2 regions of the Polaromonas sp. P3_A5 genome follow, and region 2 is predicted to be linked to the other one. Evidence: riboswitches for the same ligand, from Rfam matches in the RefSeq annotation. Region 2 holds a riboswitch; the other holds the start of a gene.
The links. Region 2 has a riboswitch for glycine ahead of AC1DU8_RS00130 (D-amino acid dehydrogenase). Riboswitches for the same ligand answer to the same signal wherever they lie in the genome.
Positions count from the first base shown of each region.

Region 1: another riboswitch for glycine. It lies ahead of gcvT (glycine cleavage system aminomethyltransferase GcvT); the one in region 2 lies ahead of AC1DU8_RS00130 (D-amino acid dehydrogenase).

Region 1 is NZ_JBFUGF010000001.1:1,285,142-1,294,951, forward strand. Features, by position in the region: gene gcvP (aminomethyl-transferring glycine dehydrogenase) at 1-2,012, opposite strand, end outside; gene gcvH (glycine cleavage system protein GcvH) at 2,071-2,436, opposite strand; gene gcvT (glycine cleavage system aminomethyltransferase GcvT) at 2,491-3,651, opposite strand; glycine riboswitch at 3,707-3,810, opposite strand; glycine riboswitch at 3,832-3,947, opposite strand; gene AC1DU8_RS06245 (hypothetical protein) at 3,975-4,544, opposite strand; gene AC1DU8_RS06250 (TRAP transporter large permease) at 4,617-5,894, opposite strand; gene AC1DU8_RS06255 (TRAP transporter small permease) at 6,097-6,591, opposite strand; gene AC1DU8_RS06260 (TRAP transporter substrate-binding protein) at 6,703-7,674, opposite strand; gene denD (D-erythronate dehydrogenase) at 7,767-8,792, opposite strand; gene AC1DU8_RS06270 (acyltransferase family protein) at 9,100-9,810, opposite strand, start outside.
Region 2 is NZ_JBFUGF010000001.1:16,993-26,802, reverse strand. Features, by position in the region: gene AC1DU8_RS00170 (CBS domain-containing protein) at 1-194, opposite strand, end outside; gene AC1DU8_RS00165 (gamma-glutamylcyclotransferase family protein) at 223-738, opposite strand; gene AC1DU8_RS00160 (DUF2513 domain-containing protein) at 825-1,202, opposite strand; gene AC1DU8_RS00155 (CaiB/BaiF CoA transferase family protein) at 1,390-2,622, shown strand; gene AC1DU8_RS00150 (amidohydrolase family protein) at 2,672-3,727, shown strand; gene AC1DU8_RS00145 (alpha/beta fold hydrolase) at 3,750-4,484, shown strand; gene AC1DU8_RS00140 (thioredoxin domain-containing protein) at 4,481-4,963, shown strand; gene AC1DU8_RS00135 (GrpB family protein) at 5,161-5,703, shown strand; glycine riboswitch at 5,806-5,894, shown strand; gene AC1DU8_RS00130 (D-amino acid dehydrogenase) at 6,114-7,427, shown strand; gene AC1DU8_RS00125 (DUF1737 domain-containing protein) at 7,521-7,727, shown strand; gene AC1DU8_RS00120 (DinB family protein) at 7,727-8,242, shown strand; gene phnD (phosphate/phosphite/phosphonate ABC transporter substrate-binding protein) at 8,533-9,504, shown strand; gene AC1DU8_RS00110 (response regulator) at 9,742-9,810, opposite strand, start outside.

The DNA of each region.
Region 1 (9,810 bases), 1.3 Mb from region 2:
TTTACCTGGGTTTCGAACACGCCATGCGTGCTGGGGTAGGTGATCATCACGCAGGCGAGGTTGGCGCTGTGCTGTTCGCACTTGGCCTTGAGGTCGGCCATGTCGACATTGCCCAGCGCGTCGCAGGCGGTCACGACGACGGTCATGCCCACCATCTGGGCGCTGGCCGGGTTGGTGCCGTGAGCCGACGAAGGGATCAGGCAGATGTTGCGATGACCCTGGCCTTTGGCTTCATGAAAGGCCTTGATGACCAGCAGGCCCGCGTACTCGCCTTGCGAGCCGGCGTTAGGCTGCAGGCTGATGCCTGCATAACCCGTGGCTTGGCACAGCCAGTCGCGCAACTGCTTGTCGAGTTCCGCATAGCCCTGCAGCTGGTCTGCGGGTGCGAAGGGGTGAATGTTGGCGAACTCCGGCCAGGTGATGGGAATCATCTCGCTGGTGGCATTGAGCTTCATGGTGCAGCTGCCCAGCGGAATCATGCTGCGGTCCAGTGCGAGATCTTTGTCGCTCAGCATGCGGATGTAGCGCAGCATGCCGGTTTCGGAGTGGTGGGTGTTGAACACCGGGTGCGACAGGAAGGCGCTGGTGCGGCGCAGGCCGGCGGGGATCAGCGACTCGATGCCCTTTTCGAAAGCGCTGACCACGGGTACGGTCTGGCCGGGCCTGGCGAAGAAGGACCAGAGCAGTTCGATGTCCTTGCGGCTGGTGGTCTCGTCCAGCGACACGCCCAGGTGATTATTCAAGCGAAAACGCAGGTTGGCGCCCGCCGAACGTGCGCGGTCAGCTATCAAATTGGTAGCGTCACCCGTCTTCACCGTGACGGAATCGAAGGCGCCTGTGTTGGTGATTTCATAGCCCAGCTCTTTGAGACCCTGCACGAAGATGGCCGTATAGGCCGCCACACGCTCGGCGATGCGCTTGAGGCCTTGCGGGCCGTGGTAGACCGCGTACATGCTGGCGATGACGGCTGGCAGCACCTGCGCGGTGCAGATGTTGGAGGTGGCTTTCTCGCGGCGGATGTGTTGCTCACGGGTTTGCAGCGCCAGGCGGTAGGTCGGGTTGCCGTGGCTGTCGATGGTCACGCCGACCAGGCGGCCGGGCAGCGAGCGCTTGAATTCGTCGCGGCAGGCAAGGTAAGCCGCGTGCGGCCCCCCGTTGCCCATGGGCATGCCGAAGCGCTGGGTGTTGCCGAGCACGATGTCGGCATCCCATTCACCGGGCGGGGCCAGCAGCGTGAGCGCCAGCAGGTCGGCCGCAACGCAGAGGGCTGCGCCATCGACATGCGCCTGGCCGGCCAGCGGGCGCAGGTCATGGATGCTGCCTGTGGTGGCGGGGTATTGCGCCAGCACGCCGAAGTAATTGCCTTCGGCCATCAGTTGCGGCACCGTGACGGCTGCCGTGCTGACCTTCACCTCGATGCCCAAGGGCTTTGCGCGGGTCTGGATCACCTCAATTGTTTGCGGGTGGCAGTCGCCTGCGACGATGAAGACATTGCTTTTGCTTTTCACGCTGCGCTTGGCCAGGGTCATGGCTTCGGCGGCGGCGGTGGCTTCGTCGAGCATGGAGGCGTTGGCGATCGGCATGCCGGTCAGGTCGCAGACCATGGTCTGGAAGTTGATCAGCGCTTCCATGCGGCCCTGCGAAATCTCAGCCTGGTAGGGCGTGTAGGCCGTGTACCAGGCGGGGTTCTCGAGGATGTTGCGCAGGATCACGCCCGGCGTGTAGGTGCCGTAGTAGCCTTGGCCAATGAAGTTCTTGAACACCTGGTTCTTGGCCGCGATGGCTTTGAGCTGCTTGAGCGCGGCCGCCTCCGTGACGGGGGCCGGGATGGCCATGGCGGTGCTGCGTGCAATCGAGCGTGGAACAATGCCTTCCACCAGCGCGCGGCGCGAGGCCGAGCCCACGATGCTGAGCATGTGGACTTCGTCGGCGTCATCGATGCCGATGTGGCGGGCGATGAATTCGGCAGGGTTTTCAAGATCGCCCAAGGGCTTGGCGGATTGCATCAACATGTCGGGTCCCGTGTCAGGCTTGGCAGCCAGGAGTCAGAAAAAAGAATCGGTCAGAAAATCAGGCAGCGAAGGCGGTGTAGCGGGTTTCGTCCATCAGCGCGTCAAGCTGCGTTGGGTCGGACAGCTTGACTTTGAAAAACCAGCCGGCGCCCATCGGGTCGCTGTTAGCGAGAGATGGGTCGTCTCTTAGGGCTTCGTTGATTTCGGTGACTTCGCCACTCAAGGGCATATACACGTCGGCCGCGGCCTTGACGGATTCGACAACACCGGCGGTTTCTTTCTGGGCGAAGGTGGTGCCGACAGCCGGCAGGTCCACAAACACCACATCGCCCAGCGCATCCTGCGCATGCACGGTGATGCCGACGGTGGCGACGTTGCCTTCAATCTTGACCCATTCGTGGTCTTCGGTGTATTTGACGGTCATGAGGTTCTCCAGGGGTTGAGTGGGGTGAATAAAACGGGGAGCTTGATCTGGTGCTTAACCGCGGTAGTAGCGGGCGGGAACGAAAGGCATGGCGGCCACTTCCATGGGCACCGGCTTGCCGCGCACGATGGCGTTCACGCGTGTGCCCAGCGCAGCGAACTCAGGTTTGATGTAACCCATGGCGACGGGCTGGTTGATGGTGGGGCCCAACAAACCGCTGGTGACTTCGCCGATAGCCATGCCGTCGGTGCTTTGCAGTTCGGTGTGGTCGCGTACAGGGACGCGCTCCAGCGCCACCAGGCCGATACGCTTGCGGGTGAGTAGGGCGGGGTCTGCCAGTTGGGCCAGGATTTTGTCCGCACCCGGAAAGCCGCCGGCACGTGCGCCGCCGGTGCGGCGGATCTTTTGCATGGCCCAGTTGAGGTTGGCCTCCACCGGCGTGGTGGTGGTGTCAATGTCGTTGCCATAGAGGCACAGGCCCGCTTCCAGCCGCAGCGAATTGCGCGCGCCCAGGCCGATGGGTTTGACTTCAGGTTGCGCGAGCAGCGCGCGTGCGAGTGCGTCAGCTTGCGAAGCAGGCACCGAGACTTCAAAGCCATCTTCACCGGTGTAGCCGCTGCGGGTGATGAAGCAGTCGCAGCCGGCCACGCTGAAGCGGCCGCCGGTCATGAATACGAGTTTTTCGACACCGGGCGCCAGGCGCTGCAAGGCAGTGACGGCCTGTGGGCCCTGCAGCGCCATCAGCGCCATTTCCGGCATGGGGATGACTTCGCAGCGCGAGCCGATCTTTGCCTGGATGTGTGCAATGTCGCCGACCTTGCAGGCGCCGTTGACGATGACAAAGAGGTCGCCGCCGTTGGCGTAGTCGCGGTTGAAGAACATCAGGTCGTCGATGATGCCGCCGTCGTCGTTCAACAGCAGGCCGTAGCGCTGCTTGCCGGCGGGCAGGTCGATCACATCAACGGGTATCAGGGATTCCAGCGCGACTGCGGCATCAGCACCCACCAGGCGTAGCTGGCCCATGTGGGACACGTCAAAAAGGCCGGCAGCCTGGCGTGTGTGGTGGTGTTCCGCCATCAGGCCCGCGGGGTACTGCACCGGCATCGAATAGCCCGCAAAAGGCACCATGCGCGCGCCAAGCTCCACATGCAGGTCATGCAGGGGCGTTTTCAACAAGGTTTCGGGGGCGGCGGAAGAGGTGGACGAATCGGACAAGGCATTCTCCAGGGGGCAAACACGGTCATGGCAAGAACTTGTTCTCAATCCATGGGCTGCCCCTGCTGTCCACTTTACCTGAGAGATTCACCCGGCGATGCAGGCTTGCTCCTTCGGTGGGCTGCCCGTGAAAGGCGGCCTCTCTCCAGTAGGGAACGCCTTGCCGCGTGGTGCGCCGCAGGGCGGTTGCCAGTCCTTTTGCCTGAGCGTTCAGTGCTACTCAAGGGGGGTGCCCCCAGGGTGCTCGTGCGCCTTCGGCGGTTTTCGCGAGGAAAACTCTCTCCTGACACCGCTGAGTGTAACGGAAGCCGCTGTCGGCTCGATCAGGCGGCCTGGTGCTGCGGCAGCAGCATGGCGATGCGCTCGCTGATGGAGTCGGCGCGCTCGTGGCCCGCGATTTTTTCGATTTCCTCGATCATTTCGCGCGAGGCGCTGAGCATGGTCTCGCGGTCTTTGGCATTGCGCAGCGCTTCGCGAAAGCGCTCGGCCATCTCCGGGTTGCGCCGGGCGAACATGCGTTCGCAGATGTCGAACAGGAACATCCGGGTTGTGGCAAGCGAGCGCTTGCCTTCAAATTGATCGGCAGAGACCTGAATGGCCTGGGTGGTTTCGGGGCTGGGAAAGTTCTGTAACTGCGCCGGCGTGAGTGTTTGGGCGGGTGCAGGCGCAGGGTTTTTTGCCGGCGCGGACGTCTTGCCGGGATGGGCTTCCAGAAAGCCGTCGCGCAAAAGGCGCAGGGCAATGGCTTCGCCGTCGCCCTCAAACAGCGGGCGGAAGTCCTGGGCCGACTTGCTGCCGTCGGCCATCAGCAGCAGGGTGCGCTCGCGCTGGCCTAGCGTTCTCACGCCGGGCTTGAGCTCGGCACGGGCGCGGTCGGTTTTGTGGAGCTGCATGGATTTCATCCTGAAATGAAACCCCGAGCATGGCTGCTGAAAATGACAGCCTCGTGAATCCCGTCCGAAAAGCTATTTTGCGTAGACGAGATCCCGCAGAGCCAGCGACAGCTGCGGGACGTAAGTGACCACCATCAGGCAAGCCAGGATGACGAGCACAAAGGGGATCAGGTGGGTCACGATGCGGTCCAGCGATATCCTGGCGACGGTGCAGGCCGCGAACAGGTTCACGCCGAAAGGCGGTGTGATCATGCCCAGGGCAAGATTGACCACCATCACCAGCCCGAAGTGCACCGGATCGATGCCGAAATGCACAGCCACTGGCGCCAGGATGGGTGCCAGAACAATGATGGCGGCGCTGGTTTCAATGAACATGCCGATGATGAACAGCGCCGCGTTAACGCCGAGCAGGAAGAGGGCGGGCGATTGCAGCACTGCTTCCAGCCAATGGCCTATGGCGTCCGGCACGCCGGCCCGGGTGATCAGAAAGGCGAACAACCCGGCATTGGCGATGATGAACATGATCACGGCGCTGGAGAGCACCGATTTGCGCAGGATGACGTACAGGTCGGCCGGCTTGATTTCGCGGTAGATCACGGTGCCGACGACCAGCGCATAAAACACCGCCACCGCCGACGCCTCGGTCGGCGTGAAAATCCCGCCGTAAATGCCGCCCAGAATAATCACCGGCATCAGCAGCGCCCAGCTGGCCTGCCAGGTCGCCTTGCCAAAGCTCAGGCGGCCGTCGCCGTCGTGCTTGCCCCAGCCCTTCCAGCGGCAGTACAGGTGCACGAACAGCATCAGCGCGCAGCCGATCAAAAGCCCCGGGCCGAAGCCGGCGATGAAGAGTTCTCCGATCGAGACCTCGGCGCTCACGCCGTAAAGAATCATGGGGATGGATGGCGGAATGATCACGCCCAGTTCTGCGCTGGTGGCCTGCAGGGCTGCGGCGTAGGCGGTGGGGTAGCCGTGCTTGATGAGCGCCGGGATCAGGATGGCGCCTATGGCGAAAGTAGTGGCCACAGAAGAGCCCGACACGGCCGCAAAAATCATGCAGGTCAGCACGCAGGTCATGGGCAGGCCGCCCTGGACGCCGCCCACAATGCTTTTGGCGAACTCGACCAGGCGGCGCGAGATGCCGCCGGTTTCCATCAGGTTGCCGGCCAGGATGAAGAAGGGGATCGCGGCCAGCGGAAACTTGTTGATCGAGGAGAACATCTCCTTGACTGAAATCAGCATGTTGGCGTTGGACGCCTGGATACCGAAGATGGACGCCAGGCCGATGGAAACGGCCACGGAAACGGTGAGTGCAAAGCACAGCACCATGGTGGAAATCATTACCGCGGTCATACTTGGCCCCCACGCTTTTCACTTCGTGTAATGCGCGAGGCCTTGCAGGCCGCGGCTCGCGAGACGCTTCGCCTCTGTCGCCCGTCCAAGCCTGCGCAGGCAGGCTTGGAGCCGCGGGCTCCAGCCCCTCTGGGGCCGCGCCTGCGGCCCGGCAAAGCCGGTTCCGCGGCCCCTGCTTGAAGGTGAAATCCAGTTTTTGTTCTCATTGTGCGGTTTCCAATTCATTCCGCTGTGGGTCGATCAGGTTGCCGATGATGCCGATCACGCAGAACATGCCGCCGACAGGCATGGCCACATAGCCCCAAAACATGGAAATGGATTCAAGGCCGGCCATGGACTGCACACGCCCGCGAAGGGAATAGTCCCAGCCCCACCAGACGATGACTGCGACGAGGAACAGGGCGGCGAGGCAGACCAGCCAGTCCAGCACCCGCCGGATGCGAGGTGGGCTCCAGCGATAGAGCACATCCACGCTGACCATGGCGCCCTGGCGGAAAGCCGTGGGAATTCCCATAAAGACCATCCAGATCAGGCTGAGGCGGATCAGAATTTCACTCCACTCTGCAGGCTGCTCGAAGACAAAACGCGTCAGGATCTGGAACACGCCGAGCCCCGATGCGATGACCAGCATCACGCAGGCCACCAGCATGGAGAAGCCGGTGGTCCACCGTTCAAGTTGGAGAAATACTTGTTTCATGGATGCGCCGATACATGAGGAGAATTGAAAATTTCAATGAAAACGCCCGCAGACCAATGGTGGCGGGCGCAAGTAGCTACAAAAAAAGTAGCAAAATAGCTGCGGTACGGTTTACTTGTAGTTCCTGATCGCGTCGATGTTGGCTTTGCCGAACTGCTTTTCAAATTCGGCGTTGACTGGCGCCAGCGTTGCCACGAACTTCGCCTTGTCGACGTTTTCGATCACGGTCATGCCTTTGCTGCGCAGCTCGGCTACACCGTTGGCATCGTCCTGGTCCACGCGGGCCCGGTTCGCCTTGGTCGCTTCCTTGGCAGCGTCAATGAATGCCGTCTTGTCGCCAGCACTGAGCTTGTCGAAAGCTGCCTTGTTCATGACAAAAATACAGGGTGAATAAACGTGACCGGTCAGTGAAAGGTGCTTTTGCACCTGGTCGAACTTGGCGGACATGATCACAGACAGGGGATTTTCCTGGCCGTCGACCGTGCCTTGCTGCAGCGCCGTGAACACTTCGGGAAAGGCCATGGGCGTGGTGATGATGCCAAGGCCTTTGTAGGCGGCGATGTGCACCGGATTTTCCATGGTGCGCATCTTCAGTCCCTTCAGGTCCTCCGGAACTTTCACATCCCGCTTGCTGTTGGTCATGTGGCGAAAGCCGTTCTCGGCCCAGGCCAGCGCCTTAAAGCCCTTGGCATCGAATTTGGTCAGGAGATTCTGGCCGATGGGGCCGTCCAGCACGGCGCGTGCGTGCGCCTTGTCCCGGAACAGGAAGGGAACGTCGAGGATCTTGGTCTCGGGGACAAAGTTGGGTACGGGGCCGGTGGAGGAGAGGGCCAGCTCCTGGGTGCCCAGCTGCACGGCCTCGATGGATTCGCGTTCGCCGCCCAGGGCTCCGTTGTAGAAGGTCTGGACCCTGTAGCGGCCTGCTGTGCGTTTCTCGACTTCTTTGGCAAAGGTGTCGATGGCAATGCCCTGATGCGAATTCTGGGCCGTGGAAATGCTGATCTTCATGGTGGTCTGTGCATTTGCAGACGCCATGAATCCCGCTGCGAGCGTCATACCGATAATCAGTTTTGAAAGCTTCATGTTGTTTGTCTCCGTTGGGTGATCGGGCCGGGAATCCTGTGGACGACTGGGGCCGGTCCCGCATCAGGATTTTCCGACCATAAGCACACGCATTATTGCCGCGATGCACCAGCGGTTGTGCGCGGGTTTTCGCTTAAGTACGCCGCGATGATGCTTTCAAAATCACTGTCAGGCAGCAGGCCCAGCGACCGCGCGCGTGCTGCGTCGATATTGGCCGGCCAGTTGCCCACGATTCCTGCGATGACAGGGTCGTACACCCAGTCGATCAAATCCGCCGCATCTTTGCCGGCCACCCGGGCCAACGCCAGCGCCATTTCGCCGACCGTGGTCTTGAGGGCCGGCAGGTTGACGGCTGTGCGGGCACCCCATTCGGTGTCGCTGGCTTGCGCAGCGCGAATCAATCCCTCAACCGTACGGCCAGGTGACGCAAGAGCCACGGCCGTTTCGGGCGGCACAGGGCACTGCGCCCTGATCCCCGCCAGGGGTTCCCGGATCATGCCGCTGAGAAAGCTCGATGCCGCACCGTTGGGTTTTCCGGGCCGTACGCTCACGGTCATCAGGCGTACGTTGCGCCCGCGTATGAAACCCTTGCGCGCGTAATCAGCCACCAGTTGCTCGCCGATAAATTTCTGGATGCCGTAGCTGTTCTGTGGTGTGGGAAGCGTTCTGTCATCGATGACGGCCGGGAGTGGTTGCTCGGGTGAATTGCCAAACACTGCAAGCGAACTGGCGAATACGACGGTGGGCGATGTATTCAGGGCACGGCACGCCTGCAGCAGCGCACGCGTGGCGTCGACATTGCTGCGCATCCCAAGGTCGAAATCCGCTTCGCATTCACCGCTGACCGCCGCCGCCAGATGGAATATCAGCGTGTCTTTTTCTGTCACCACGAGTGCTTGCGGATGACCGTCTTCCAGCAGCCGGTTCAGATCGCCGGTGATGGTTCGAATGCGGTTGTCCGCGGCCAGCGCGGCCGGGGGCGCCACCCTGTCAACCAGTGTCACTGTCCGGATGGTTTGCGGTGCGCTGCCCGCAAGAGCCAATTGCCCCGCGTCCAGAAGTTGCCGGGCCAGCCTGGCCCCGAGAAATCCGGCGCCACCGGTGATGACGATATTCATGGGTATGTTGTCTCCATTTTTTGTAGGTTACTCGCCTGCATGCCCGCACCGATCCGGTTGCCTGCGGTATGTCAGGCAGTTTAGTTCGAAGGAGGAGTCGTTCCGTGCAGCCGCCAGATGGTGCTGACTTGGAAGATGCTCGGAGAAAAGTATCGTGCAACTCCGGCGGCACGGCTTCTGCTCCGACGTTCGAGCCGTTCAGGATTCGCCGCGGCGGCAGAGTCACTGATCGGGGCGCCAGGACGCCGCCAGTGATGAGCGGCTTGGCGCCAGAATAAAATGGGCCGCTGGTCCGAGCCCCGATCCTTCAGGCTGCTACCACGGGCTTCGGATTGGGTTTCGGCTTGCCCGGCACAGTTCCCAGCAGCCACAGATTCAGGCCTGCGTGCCGGCTGATGAGCAGCGCGGATACGACAGGACCAGCAATCCCGGCGACGAGTCCCAGCGTCATCAGGACATAGGTGTCCGTGATACCCAGTTTCCTGAAGGCGATACGGCTCGCAGCCGTAAAAAAAACATGCAGCAGGTAAATCGCAAATGAGAAGGATCCAATGTAGGCCAGGGGCGCGAAACTCCAGCCACTCCGCAAAAGAAGAAAGGCACTTGAGACACCGAGCGCCAGTGCGGCGACAGAACTTCCCTGCTCGGAAAATTGCGGAAAAAGCATGGCCCCGGTAGCGGCGCAAATAAATACGGCCGCTGCCACAAGCCGGGCCTTTGGCGTTCCGATGTCAAATCGTTTGCAGGCAAGCCCGGCCAGGAAAAAAGGCAGAAGGTAAACAGCGCCGCGGGCGGCGAAATAGTTGGGGGGGCTGAAGTAGTCAAACAGCACCGCGCTGAGCGCCCAGGCGACCGCAAATCCGGCCGCAGTAGAAAGTGCGTTGAGGTGTTCCAGCAGCAGAACGACCAGGAAGACAATAAAAAGCGCTTCAAGAAACCAGAAGTGCCCCACGGGCTCAATGTGCAACAGCCACCACTCGTTGACCGATGAGTTGGCGCCTGGCGTGAAGGCCTGCAC
Region 2 (9,810 bases):
TAGGCCCATTCAAAGTCCGGCGATGTTGTCAGGCCATGCCGCCTAAGAGCGTTGCGAATAAGACGGACGACGCGATATCCGCGCCGCTCCGCACCAAACCAAAGTAAGAAAGCCCGCACCGACTCTTTGGGCGGCGCTACGCCTCTCTTTAGTTGGTCGACGATCGCTGTAAGTTTTTCTTCGGCTTGAGCCATTGGTAACTCCTAGGTCTACGGCTGCGATTCAAAACTCTTGAGCTAAATCTGGATTGTTTGCAATTACCTGGGACACCACGTATCTGCGGTACTCTTCTGGAATGTTGTGTTCCTTCATGCCCTCTAAGATGTGCTGGACGTATTTCCTTGAGGTTTTTATATCGGACTTACGGTCTTTGACAACGTAAGTCAACGCCTCGACCTTCGATCCATCAACTTTTTGCAGCTGGATTGCCTGACGAATGTAGTTGGTACCCTCGCCTTCTATTGCATCCATTGATCGCCTGTTGAGCGTCTTCGCAGACTCTCGGGAGATAAGAAAATCAGGAATCTCATAGAGCACGCCAAATATGCATTGGCCGCTCTCGCTTGAAGCAATGTCAGCGGCCGCGCAATTATTTGTTTTGCTGAATACAGTGAATGCAAACTCGAAAAGATCTACGGACTGAGCAATACAGATTACTTTCGCGTCACCAGCTAATCTATCCGGGCTATTAAGGCGAGCGCTACACATGTTCGAGCCATACTGAAAAACGAGTGCCATCGATTCACTCCAATACACATATGATTTTTAATGCCTAAATCGACCGAAATACAAACGTGGCGTTGCATATTTTCGGTACGCAGCCATCAGCCCCCGAGTGCACCTTTCATCAGCGCTGCGGCTGCATCTTTCGCCACGGACTTCACGAGTTCAAATGTCATGGACACACCTTGCTCCGTAAACAGCTTTTTCGTCTTTGCCCACACTGTGTCACTTCTAATCGAATCCAGAAACTCATGCCCTTCCCAGGTAAGCCTCTGACCAAAAAAGTCTTTCACTTCTGGGCCCATCGTTTTCACCATCTGGCCGTTAACAAGACCCGCTTCTATAAGAAGGCTCATGTGGTATGAGATTTCTGACGCACGTTCTTCCGGGAATTGGGAAAGCTGAACCATTTCCGTAGGGAGACTGCACTCCTCTACTTTGGATAGAAGCTCGCGAATAGTTTCCCAGTTTCTTTTCATGGCAACTCCTGAGTTGTGGCCGCGCGCGCTTCTTCTAGCGAGCCGTTGGCAGTTTGACTATGGCAGCTTAGCCTAGGCAAGCAGTTCGGCCCATCCTCCAATCGGAGGGCTTTACGGCATTGAAAAGCTGCTCATATCCCGGCGTCCTGCGATCAGCGTAGCCCCAAGCAAAGTGCAAAATGGCGACATGAACTCCCTATCCGGCATCCGCATCCTCGACCTCTCCCGCGTACTCGCGGGCCCCTGGTGTACGCAGACACTCGCCGACCTGGGGGCCGACGTCATCAAGATTGAACGCCCCGGCACGGGTGACGACACCCGCACCTGGGGGCCGCCGTTTTTGAAGGATGCGCAGGGTGCGGACACCGAGGCGGCTTATTACCTGGGGACCAACCGTAACAAGCGCTCCGTCACCTGCGACATCGCACAGCCTGCGGGCCAGGCGCTGGTGCGTGAGCTGGCTGCGCATTGCGATGTGTTTGTGGAGAACTTCAAGGTTGGGGACATGGCGCGTTATGGGCTGGACTATGCGTCGCTGAAGGCCATTAACCCGCGCCTCGTGTACTGCTCGGTCACGGGCTTTGGCCAGAACGGGCCTTATGCCGACCGCGCGGGGTATGACTATGCGATCCAGGGCATGGGCGGGTTGATGAGCGTGACCGGCGAGCGTGACGACCTGGGGGGCGGGCCGCAGAAGGTGGGAGTGGCGGTGGCGGATTTGATGACGGGCATGTATGCGACGGTGGCAATACTCGCCGCGCTGCGCCATGCCGAGAAAACCGGCGAGGGCCAGCAGGTGGACATGGCGCTGCTGGATACGCAGGTGGCCATGCTGGCCAACCTGGGCGCAAACTATCTGGTGAGCGGCAAGGCGCCGGGCCGGGCGGGCAATGCGCACCAGAACATCGTGCCTTACCAGGTGTTTGAAGTGGCCCCGGCCGCGGATGGCAGCAAAGATCACTTAATCCTCGCGGTGGGCAATGACTCGCAGTATGCGAAGTTCTGTGCGGTGGCCAACATTCCGGAGCTGGCGACCAACCAGCTTTTTGCGAAGAACCGCGACCGCGTGCAGAACCGCGGCCAGCTGGTGCCGATCCTGGAAGCCGTGATGAAGACGCGCAGCAAGGCCGACTGGCTGGGAGCGCTGGAGGCGGCAAAAGTGCCGTGCGGTGCGATCAACAGCCTGGCAGAGGTGTTTGCCGACCCGCAGATTGAGGCGCGCAAGATGGTGACGGAGTGGAAGCACCCGGTGAAGGATGATTTGAAACTGGTCTCCAGCCCCATCCGCATGAGCGCAACACCGGTGCGGACCGATTTACCGCCGCCGCTGCTGGGTCAGCACACGGATGAAGTGCTGCGCGAGCTGCTGAACTATTCCGAAACGAAACTGTCCGAGTTGAAGGACGGCAAGACGATTTGACCGGCGGGCAAGCCTGCCCGGCATTCACCCACACAGGAGAACGCTTCGCATGATGATTCGACGCCGCATGATCACCACCATGCTGGGCCTGCCCCTTGGCGCCGCCTTGCCCGGGCTGGGTCATGCCCAGGCCATGGCCGACTTCGGGGTGCTGAAAGCCGGGTATGCGCAGCGCCTGAAGAAAATCCTTGCGGCAGGCGAGCTGCCTTATGTGGACATCGAGAGCTCCTGCAACCCCGGCAAGCTGGACATCGATTTCGTGGCGAAGAACATGGACGGGCTCAACATTGGCCTGATGGCTCTGTCGGCGGACATAGGCCAGGGCGAGTTTAAAAAGGGCGTGCGCTTCAACGCCCTGTCGGAGAAACTGGTTTCAGCCTATCCGGACCGTTTTATCCCCGTGGGGAACGGCGGCCAGCCGCCGGCGCTGACGGAGGCGCCCACCGAATTCATGGACGGCCAGGAGGCGGCCATCGAGAAACGGCAAATCATGTGCCTGGGCGAGTATGAGTTTCGCCACTACCCGTCGCCACGGCAGGTCAAACACGGCATGGGGGACGACCGCGATGTCCAGATCCCCATTGACGGCCCCGTAGGCCACCGCGTCTTCGCGCTGAGCGAAAGAACCGGCGTCGCTTTCCAGATCCACTATGAAATCGAGGACGACTTGCTGACGCCGCTGGAGGCCATGCTGGCGCAGTACCCCAGGGCCAAAGTGGTCTGGTGCCATCTGGCGCAAATCCGCTACATCGAGCGGGCCACGCGTTACAACGCGGCGTATGTGGACGGCCTGATACGGCGCTTCGCCAACCTGCATTTCGACACGGCTTTCGGCGACTCCGCTTCAATCTATCCCCTGAGCAACCAGCGGCATGCGCGCGTCTGGGGCAGCGACGGCGGGCTGGCCCGTGAATGGCGCGACTTGATAGTCGCCCATCCGAAACGCTTTCTGTCGGCGCTAGATCTGGGCGGAGACCGGATGGACCGCATGGTGTCCTATGACCAGAAGCACCGCTATTTCCTGCAGCAGCTGCCGGAGAATGTCCGGCATCAGGTCGCGTACCGCAATGCCTGGTCGCTGCTGTTTGGCGAAGAATTTGCCTGAAGAAACACACGGAGGTAAAGCGATGAAACACAATTTTGTTCTGGTGCACGGCGCCTGGCACGGCGGCTGGTGCTGGCGGCGGGTGGCGCAGGCGCTGCAGCTGGACCACCACAAGGTGTTCACGCCGACACTGACCGGCCTGGGCGAACGCGCCCATTTGCTTTCACCCACGATCAACCTCGACACGCACATCAACGACGTGATCAACCTGATTGAGGCGGAAGAGTTGCACGAGGTGACGCTCGCGGTGCATTCCTATGCCGGCATGATCGGCACGGCTGTCACTGACCGCATGCCCGACCGCATCAAGCACCTGGTGTATGTGGATGCGGTGGTGCCCAAGCCCGGCGAGAGCTGGAGCAGCACGCAGGCCAGCGCCACGCAGCAGCAGCGCATGGCGGCGGCGCAGGCTTCACCCAGCTTCAGCTTTCCGGCGCCCGACCCGGAGGTGTTCGGCCTGCACGATGCCGACCGCGAATGGGTCAAGCGCCGGCAGACGCCGCACCCCGGCAACACCTACCAGGCACCGCTGCACTTTGATATGCAGCGCGTAGCCGCCGTGCCGCGCACTTTTGTGAATTGCACCGAGCCCGCATTGGCCACGATTGAACCCAGCCGGCTGCGCGTGAAGGACGCAAAGTTCTGGGACGGTGCATGGCTGCCGAATTCGCGCGTGGTCGAAATCAAAACCGGCCATGACCCCATGATCAGCGAACCGGCTGCGCTGACGAAGATTTTGCTGGAAAGCGCTGAATGAGCCAGGTGGCCCGCCGCCAGTTCACAGCCGCGCTGGCAGCCGGGCTGGCCGTGCCCCAGCTTGCGCTGGCCAAAGACACGGCCTTGCCTGTGCCGGCCTCTTTGCCGGCTGCCGCTGGAATCGCCGCCCTTAAAAATGAGCCGCTGGTGCTGCTGGTCAGCCTGCCCGGCTGCCCATTCTGCGAGCTGGTACGGCGCAACTACCTGCTGCCAGGGCAACGAGACGGCAGCCTGCACGCCTGGCAGCTCAACATCAGCGACCGCACGACACCGCTGACCGGCTTTGACGGCCAGGTGACGACAGCCGCCGCGCAAGTCGCGGCATGGAAAGCCGGTTTCACCCCCACGGTGCTGTTTCTGGGCCCGGCCGGGCAAGACCTGGCGGAACGGCTGGTTGGCCTGGCGTCTGTCGACTTTTATGGCGCCTACCTGGAAGAGCGGCTGACGCAGGCGCGCAAAGCTGTGCTGGCGCTCAGGTAAATGAAATGCAGACCGCCCCATTCGCAGCCGTGGGGATTTCTGGTTGCTATTGTTTTGATAGCTGCTCGCGCAATCACTGATTGGGCAAATGGCCTTTTTCATGCTTAAAACCGCCCCAAAAATAGCCCCGCAAAGGATTCTGGCGTGTCGCACAGCGTTTTTTGCCCCTGCACAACAACCTGCCAGCCGTCACGCGCATGACTGACCAGGAATCGCTGCTTGCCGCTATCCACGAGGAAGTGGTCTTGCAGGCCTACAACCCAGCCTGGCCCCAGCAGTTTGTGGCTGAGCGGGACCGCCTGCTTGCGCTCTCCCCTCAGCTGCCGGCCCGCCTGATCGACATCCAGCACATCGGCAGCACAGCCGTGCCCGGCCTGGCGGCCAAACCGGTGATCGACATGCTGGCCGGTGTGGAATCCATGGCGGCGGCCGAGGCGCTTCTGGCGCCGCTGTGCGCCAACGGTTACACGACCTCCGCTGAATTCAATGCCTCGCTGACCGACCGTAAATGGCTGATGCGCTGGACAGAAGGGCGGCGCACGCATCATCTGCACCTGGTGGTTCACGGCGGCGAGGTGTGGGCGCAGCGCCTGCGTTTTCGCGACGCCCTGCGTTCGGACCCGGCGCTGGCGGCGCGCTATGCCGCGCTCAAGGCGGAACTGGCGGCCAGGCACCCGGGTGACCGCGAGGCCTATACCGATGCCAAAGCCGCGTTTGTGCAGGCGGCCAGCGAAGGCTGAGCCTCCCTGCTTCCTACTATTAAGCCGCTGAATCAACCCGCTAGACCTGTACTGAACGCCGCATTCACGCTTGGCAAAACAGGCTTCGGTGGTAAATTCAAACCCGTTCAAGCAGGAGAGCGCTGCCCCAAAGGCAGCCACCGAAGGCGCAAACTTCCATAATCGCTCAGGTCCCGTACTGCCCGGAACACACAGCCGTCTGGAGAGACGCCGCACGCAAGGTGCAGCGCACCGAAGGAGCAAAGCCGAAGCCCCAAGCAACGGCTGAATCTCTCAGGTAACAAGGACAGTGGAAGCGGCCGCAAGCATGTGATGGCTTGGCGGTTGCCACGATTCTTCCGATTCAACAGCAACCCCTGGCACGGCGCTTGCGCTACTGCAATGTTCTGCTTGAATGAAAAGGAATCGCCATGAAAGTCATGGTTTTGGGTGCGGGTGTCACGGGGATCACCACGGCCTGGTATTTGGCGCAACGCGGCCATGAAGTCACGGTGGTGGAGCGCCGCAACGCGGCCGCGATGGAAACCAGCTTTGCCAACGGCGGGCAAATATCGGTGAGCCACGCGGAGCCCTGGGCCAACCCGGGCGCGCCGCTGAAAGTGCTGCAATGGCTGGCGCGTGAAGACGCACCGCTGCTCTTCAGGCTGCGCGCCGATGTGAACCAGTGGCTGTGGGGGCTGGAGTTTTTGCGCAACTGCACGCCCGCGCGCACGGCACAAAACATCAAGCAGATCGTGAACCTGGGCATGTACAGCCGCGGCGCGCTGCAAAAACTGCGCGCCGAGCTGGGCCTGCTGTACAACGCGCAGACCAAGGGCATCCTGCACTTCTACACCAGCCAGGCCGAGTACGATGCGGCGCAGGAGCCCGCGCGCATCATGCGCGAGCACGGCTGCGAACTCGACATGAAGACGGCCGACGAGTGTGTGGCGATTGAGCCCGCGCTGGCGCAATGCCGCGGCAGCATCGTGGGCGGCAGCATGACACCCAGCGATGAATCGGGTGACGCCCGCGCGTTTACCGCCGCGCTGGCGGCGCGCTGCGAGCAGGCCGGTGTGAAATTTTTGTACAACACCACGGTGCTGGGCCTGGACGCTGCAGAGGGGCAGCTGAACGGCGTGCAGGTGGCGATGGGCAGCGGCGAGGCCGGCGGCAAGGTCGAGATGCTGAAAGCCGACGCGTATGTGATGTGCCTGGGCGCCTTCAGCGCGCAGTGGGCCAAGGTGCTGGGGCAAAGCCTGCGCATCTACCCGGCCAAGGGTTATTCGGTCACACTGCCCGTGATCAACGAGGCGGCGTCGTACCAGGTCAGCCTGACGGATGACGAGTACAAGCTGGTGTTCTCGCGTTTTGGCAACCGCTTGCGCATTGCCGGCACGGCCGAGCTCAACGGCTACAACACCGAGCTGAACCTGGTGCGCTGCAACGCCATCGTGCGCCGTGTGAAGCAGCTCTTTCCCGACATGACGGACGGCGAGGGCGCGCAGTTCTGGACAGGCCTGCGGCCGGCCACGCCGAGCAATGTGCCTTACATCGGCAAAAGCAAGGCCTCCAATGTCTTTCTCAACACGGGCCACGGCACACTGGGCTGGACGCATGCCTGCGGCTCGGGCGCGGCGATTGCGGACATCGTGAGCGGGCGCGTGCCGGAAGTCGACTTTGCGTTTACCGGGATGCCGGCACCGGGGCGTGTGATGGCATTGCCGGGGATGGCGAAGGCCTGAGCAAGGCCTGAAAAGGGGGTCTGAAGCACGGCGTCCTGCAGCAGGTGGGCGGAAACGGTAATATCGCCCTCCGTTCATCAGCCGCTTGCCGCCATGACATCACCCGCCACCACGCCCCCCGACGGTCTTCCCACCTACAGGCTCCTTACCGGCCCTGATGACGCGAGCTTTTGCCGCCGCGTGAGCGAGGCGCTGGCGCTGGGTTACGAGCTTTACGGCTCGCCGGCGGCGACCTTTAATGGCGAGAACGTGATCGTGGCGCAGGCGGTGCTGTGGCCTTCGCTGCGCAAGGCCGGCTGATGAGCAGTGCCCTGCCCCTGAACCCCGCAACGCTCCAGGCCATGGCGGATTTTCCGCGCCATCTGGAACAGTTTTACGATGCGATTCCTGAAAGCCACAAGGGTTGGACGCCGCCGTCGTGGGAAGGCATTCCGAGCGAACACTTCACGGCCCTCGCGCAGATCTGCCACGTGCGGGACATCGAGATCGACGGCTACCACGTGCGATTTCAGCGCACCTTGTCGGAAACCAATCCCGTGCTGGAATCACTGGACGGCTATGTACTGGAAAAGGAACGCGACTACGCGGCTGCTGATGCGCAGGAAGTCTTCGCGGCGTTTCGGGCAGCACGCACCCGGACGATGGCCATGCTGTCGGGCATCACGCCCGAACAACTGGGCCGCACGGCGGAATTCGAAGGTTACGGCGCCCTCACGTTGCGCAGCCTGGTGCATTACCTGTGCAGCCATGACCAGCAACACCTGGCCGGTCTGCAATGGCTGCTCGGGAAAATCGACGCCTCCCTCGCCGCTTGAGGCCTTCACCCCCCTGTCGCACAGCACGGGCATCCTGAGGCGCAGTATTGGCCGCCTCCCAGGCGCTTACAGGTTGCCAGGGCCGTCTTTTCAATGAAAAAACAACAGCCTCTGAAGCAGATACGCTGATTTATGTCACGAAGGTATTCATTCGAATGTAACAAAAAGTTCGTTTTGACGCGCCGTCATGCACACTGATTGGGTTGGGAGCGCGGTTTGTGTATAGCCAGCGGCATACAAACCTGCATTCCTGCGTATCGGTTTTTTCATAGACAACTGGAGTGATCAACATGAAGTTTTATCTGCGCCATGCAGCAATATTGGCCAGCGCCGCCTGCGCCCTGGGTTCGGCAACAGCCCAGACCGACGAGGCGAAGCCTGCACGCAAGGCAAAAGCAGCGGCCGCCACCCCCGCGCCCGCGCCCGAAAAATATTCCGGCCCTCGCGAAAAAATGGTCGTGGCCATGCCCAAGACCTATGGCAAGAGCGAAACCATGGCCTTGTGGGGCGACTACTTCAGCCACCTGTCACGCTGCGGAAACATCGACCTGCAAAACGCGCAAGGCGAATCGATGGACAAGACCAGCAACATCGACATCCTCGGTGAAAAAGAGCTGATTGAAGGTATCTCGGCCGGCAAGGTCCAGCTGGCACAGGTCAACCCCGGCCTGGCTGCGCAGTTGGTCACCGCCGGCCAGCCGGCGCCGTTTGGCGTTCCGGGCAACAAGGCCACGGGCCTGCGCAACTCCTACAAACTGATTCTGATCACCCGCATCGACAGCCCGTACAGGGAACCGAAGGACCTGATCGGCAAGAAAATCGCGCACACCACGCCAACCTCGAACTCGGGCAACCTCGCGCCGCGCGCGCTGTTCCCGGCGCTGGGCCTGACGCCGGACAAGGACTACGAAGTCGTGTTCTCCAACGGCCACGAGCGCTCCGTCACGGGCGTGATGCATGGTTTTTATCCGGCCGCAGCCGTGGCCAGCGATTTGTACCAGCGCATGGTCGTCAAGGGCGACGTCAAAGGCTCGAGCATCCGCACGCTCTGGGAAAGCCCGCCCTTCATGACGGAAACCTGGACCATGAGCAAGGACGTTTCGCCCGAACTGCAGGCACGCGTGAAGAAATGCTCGTTCAGCTACAGCTTCTCACCCACACTGAAAAAGCAGCTGCCCGGCAACGACACCTTCCTGCCCATCAACTTTGATCGCGACTTCGCGACGGTGATGCAGGTCTACCGCGCCAGTCAAAAGAAGTAGAGCCCCCACGGTCGCTCACTTCGTGTAGCTCCCTGCCCCCCGAGGGGGCCGCCCGCCTGTGGCCCGGCAAAGCCGGTTCCACGGCTCGAGCTGGCCTGAAGATTCTGTGAGTACGCCAGTGATGGAGGTATTTCACCAGCAGGGGCCGCGGGACTGGCTTTGCCAGACCGCAGGCGCCGCCCCCTGGAAGGGGGGAACAGGCTACACGCAGTGAGCCTGGACGGGGGTGAGTCTATTTCAGGCACTCAAAGGTGGGTGAACCGTTCCCCAGAGGCTTTCATCGAGCACCCGCTGCAGGGTCCGAAT